2 regions of the Vibrio sp. 03_296 genome follow, and region 1 is predicted to be linked to the other one. Evidence: predicted binding sites of a transcription regulator. Region 1 holds the regulator's gene; the other holds the start of a gene.

Region 1 (2,414 bases):
ACAAGTACAGCAGCAGTTGGAATGCGGCGAAGCGGTGGTGGTTTTCTCTGAGTTACACGAAACCGTGGATATTCAGTTAAAACAAAAATTCTAGCTGCTCCACACTTTACCGAATCCTATCCCATGACAAGCAAAGTGAACGTGCTATAGTGGGACAAACGATAGCTCCGCGGGAGGCCGATTCCCGCTCAACAGGTAAGTTTGAATACGACAAGGTCTGTCATGTCTGCAAAACACCCAATAATAGCCGTCACAGGTTCATCCGGTGCCGGCACCACCACCACCTCCGAAGCTTTCCGCAAGATGTTCAATATGATGAGCATCAAGCCCGCATGGGTCGAAGGGGATAGCTTCCACCGTTTTACGCGCCCAGAGATGGATGTCGAAATTCGCAAGGCAAAAGAACAAGGCCGTCATATCAGCTATTTTGGCCCTCAAGCCAACGATTTCCCAGCTCTAGGCGAATTTTTCCGCCAATACGGTAAATCTGGCACTGGTGAAGTGCGCCGCTATCTGCACACTTTTGACGAAGCGGTACCCTACAACCAAATGCCCGGCACTTTTACCCCATGGCAAAAGCTACCCGAAAATACCGATGTGCTGTTTTATGAAGGGCTGCACGGTGGCGTCGTGGATGGCGAAGTGAATGTCGCGCAACACGTCGATTTCTTGATAGGCATGGTACCGATCGTCAACTTAGAGTGGATTCAAAAATACGTCCGTGACACCCGTGATCGCGGTCATTCACGCGAGGCTGTGATGGATTCGATTGTGCGCTCAATGGACGACTATCTGAATTACATCACACCGCAATTTTCTCGTACTCACATCAACTTTCAGCGAGTCCCAACGGTCGATACCTCCAATCCGCTCAACGCCAAAGGCATCCCAAGCCTTGATGAAAGCTTTGTGGTGATTCGTCTTAGAGGAATCAAAAACGTTGATTTTCCATACCTACTGGCGATGATCGATGGCTCGTTCATGTCACGCCACAACACCCTTGTGGTGCCGGGAGGAAAAATGAGTTTTGCTATGGAATTAATTGTGCAGCCTATCCTGCAACAATTGATTGAAACGGGCAAAATTGGATAAAAACCCAGCACAGAGAGCGATTACTTTTCATACCGTGATCATGTGCACAGTTTTGCTTAAAAAATCCGATACTCGGCACGATTAAAATCAAGAAATCGTTTTCGAAAAAGGATACTATTTCAAACCGAAACACAAGATAGCTTGCAGCCTTAGTTAACAGCTCTTATTCTAGGAAGCCAAGATTAAGGCTTCGCTAAAATACGGATAGCGGCAAGCGTACCCTGCAGAGGAAGTGAGATATTATGGTTCTAGGTAAACCTCAAACCGATCCAACACTAGAGTGGTTTCTTTCACACTGTCATATTCATAAGTACCCATCAAAAAGCACGCTAATTCATGCGGGCGAAAAAGCAGAAACACTTTACTACATCGTAAAAGGTTCTGTTGCGGTACTGATTAAGGATGAAGAAGGTAAAGAAATGATCCTTTCTTACCTAAATCAAGGTGACTTTATTGGTGAATTAGGCCTGTTTGAAGAAGGCCAAGAGCGTACCGCTTGGGTTCGCGCAAAATCTCCTTGTGAAGTCGCGGAAATCTCATTCAAGAAATTCCGTCAGCTAATTCAGGTAAACCCTGACATCCTGATGCGTCTATCTGCTCAGATGGCAAGCCGTCTGCAAGTGACCAGCCAAAAAGTGGGTGACTTGGCATTCCTAGACGTAACTGGTCGTATCGCTCAGACGCTATTGAATCTTGCTAAACAACCAGATGCGATGACACACCCAGATGGCATGCAGATCAAGATCACTCGTCAAGAAATCGGTCAAATCGTTGGCTGTTCTCGTGAGACAGTAGGTCGTATCTTGAAGATGCTCGAAGAGCAAAACCTGATTTCTGCACATGGCAAGACTATCGTTGTTTACGGTACTCGTTAATTTCCATTAGCGATGAACAGTTTCAAAAGCCACTCATGGCAACATGAGTGGCTTTTTTGTTTCACAGAGACGGCAATTGAGAGCCGTGAGCGACTCTGTTAACCGCTTCTGTTAACCATTAGTGCTTTCGAAAATCTTATCGGCAGAAGCTTCTACAAACCCTGGGTAAAGCTCACCGTTGTCCATCGGGTAACGCTTGGCGAATTCGTAGAAACCACCAGGAACGATTTCACTGCCCTCGCTAAAGTGCACCGCCACTTTGTCGGCCATGGTCGAGGATTGCTCGAGCAACACCTCTGGCGAGCCTTTGACTTCACCACCCACTTCGTTAATGACAAAACCTGCGTTGCGTAAGTGATCATTCACGCCTTTAACCGAGTCCAACGCCTTGAGCTGATTAACACTGACGGTAAAGTGATTGGCACCATAGCCATGAGCCGCCAACCA
Region 2 (2,414 bases), on a different contig from region 1:
ACCAAAAACTGCATGAGTTGGGCGAGCGCTGGGCGAGTCACGCTTTGGAATTAGGCCCTGGTTTGGCGACTTTAAACTATCTCGCGACGACATGCCGCAAAGAGCAAAAGCTGGATGTAGAGTTATCTGAAAAGCAGCAAGGCTATCGCGAGCTGAATATGCTGCTAGCAGATTTGGTGGAAGCGCAGATCGCCACTTACGAAAACGGCATTCTTACCTTTGCCAATGAAGACGCTCGTCGTTTCTCTAATGGTGAATGGTTAGAGACACTGGTTCACAGCACCGTCAAACAGATCCAAGATGATATGCCCACCATTCAAGACCACTCGCTCAATGTTCAGGTCTATCGTCAACTTGGCGAGCGTGAAGTGCGTAATGAGCTTGATGTCGCCTCTGTGGTTAACAATAAACTGCACATCATCGAATGTAAGACGAAGGGCATGCGTGACGACGGTGACGATACACTTTATAAGCTTGAATCACTGCGTGATCTACTCGGTGGCCTACAGGCAAGAGCCATGTTGGTGAGCTTCCGTCCACTGCGTCACAACGATATTACCCGTGCAGAGGATCTTGGCTTAGCGCTGATCGGCCCAGATGAATTGAAAGATTTGAAAAAGCATCTCACAGATTGGTTTGCACAAGCAGGTGGTAGCGACGGGATCTAATTCCCGTCTTGCTTGAAAGAGGCTTAACGGCCCACTTGCTTTTGAACCGACAAACAAAAACCCCGAAGCCACTGCCTCGGGGTTTCTTTATTCAATCAGCGTAATGCGATTACAGCATTTTACGTGCAGACTCAACAACCACTTTGATAGAGCGAGCTTCTGTCTCTTTTAGCGTTGCGTGATCTGGGATCTCTTTTTGTGTGCGGTTGATGATAACACCCGCAACACAACCCGCGCGTAGGCCAGAACTTGCACACATGGTCAACAACGTCGCTGATTCCATTTCAAAGTTCAGTACGCCCATTTCCTGCCACTCTTTCATCGAACCTTGGAAACGGCTCACTACGCGACCAGTAAAGGTGTCGTAACGCTCTTGACCTGGGTAGAAGGTATCACTTGACGCAGTAACACCGGTGTGAACCGTTGCGCCACTCTCTTGCGCTGCCGCTTTCATTGCCGTTGCCACGTCAAAGTCAGCCACTGCTGGGAACTCCATTGGCGCAAAGTGCAAGCTCGCACCATCAAGACGAACAGAACCTGTCGTTACGATCATGTCACCCACGTTAACATGCGGCTGGATCGCACCCGTTGTACCAACACGTAGGAAAGTACGCACACCCAATTGAGCCAACTCTTCAACCGCAATAGAAGTAGAAGGACCGCCGATACCCGTTGAACAAACAACCACTGGTTTGCCATCTAGCTCTGCACGGTACAAGGTGTACTCACGATGGCTAGCTAGAAATACTGGGTTTTCCATTTCTTCAGCAATTTTTTGTACACGCGCAGGATCGCCTGGGATGATCGCTAGCGTTGCACCGTTAAGATCTGCTTCAGTAACACCTAAGTGGAAAACAGCTTGAGACATAAGTCACTCCTTATTGCGGCTTACTTGAAAATAAGCTCAGATAAATTTGTAGGGGTCTAAAAATGCACTTTACTCAACCTCCTCATAACTTGGAGTGATCATTGTCACAATGAAAGAATGTAACAAAAACTTATTACCTAGAAAAACCGGTTTGCATCACACTTTGTCTGCAATTTTCAGCCAAATTGCATAAGAAATGCCAACAAAAAGCCCGCATCATAAATGCGGGCCCTATAGATTCACACCGTCTATTATTCATTTAAGGAACGGAATCTTAACAATCGCAGTGCATTTAGTGTGACCAATGCCGTTGCGCCACTGTCCGCTAATACCGCCACCCATAGCCCTGTGATGCCTAGCAAACTGGTGACAAGAAACACCCCTTTTAGACCCAATGACAACGCGACATTTTGACGAATGATGCTCATGGTTGCGCGTGAGAGCTCTATCATGCTTGGCAACTCAACCAAGCGATTATGCGTAAGCGCAGCATCCGCCGTTTCAAGGGCGACATCGGTTCCTCCGCCCATGGCGATACCAATACTCGCCGCTTTCATGGCTGGCGCATCGTTGATGCCATCTCCGACCATGGCAACGGTTTTGCCTGCGGCAAACTGCTCCACATAGTGCACTTTGTCTGCTGGCAATAAGCTCGCTTGGTAATCAATGCCAATCTGCTGAGCGATGGCTTGAGCACTGCGAGGGTTATCACCTGTCAACATCACCGCAGAAACGCCCAGTTTACCTAGCGCGACCACCGCTTGAGCTGCGTCTTTGCGCAATGTATCTTGCCATGCGATGAGCCCAATGGCTTCACTATCATGACGCACAATCACCACGGTTTTCCCTTGCCCTTCTAAGCGGACAAATTCTCTTTC

Evidence for each region. Region 1 encodes CRP, which controls carbon source genes, mostly activating them, when cyclic AMP is high. Its sites were predicted from a motif close to TGTGANNNNNNTCACA; they were not measured.
Region 2: the regulator CRP is predicted to act here: its motif matches at 1,630-1,645, upstream of udp (uridine phosphorylase).

The regions. Positions count from the first base shown of each region.
Region 1 is NZ_NPKW01000127.1:11,720-14,133, forward strand. Features, by position in the region: gene CIK04_RS15555 (YheU family protein) at 1-94, shown strand, start outside; gene CIK04_RS15560 (phosphoribulokinase) at 223-1,092, shown strand; gene crp (cAMP-activated global transcriptional regulator CRP) at 1,335-1,967, shown strand; gene CIK04_RS15570 (DUF1338 domain-containing protein) at 2,079-2,414, opposite strand, start outside.
Region 2 is NZ_NPKW01000149.1:48,219-50,632, forward strand. Features, by position in the region: gene CIK04_RS20850 (DUF1887 family protein) at 1-668, shown strand, start outside; gene udp (uridine phosphorylase) at 778-1,536, opposite strand; gene CIK04_RS20860 (zinc/cadmium/mercury/lead-transporting ATPase) at 1,788-2,414, opposite strand, start outside.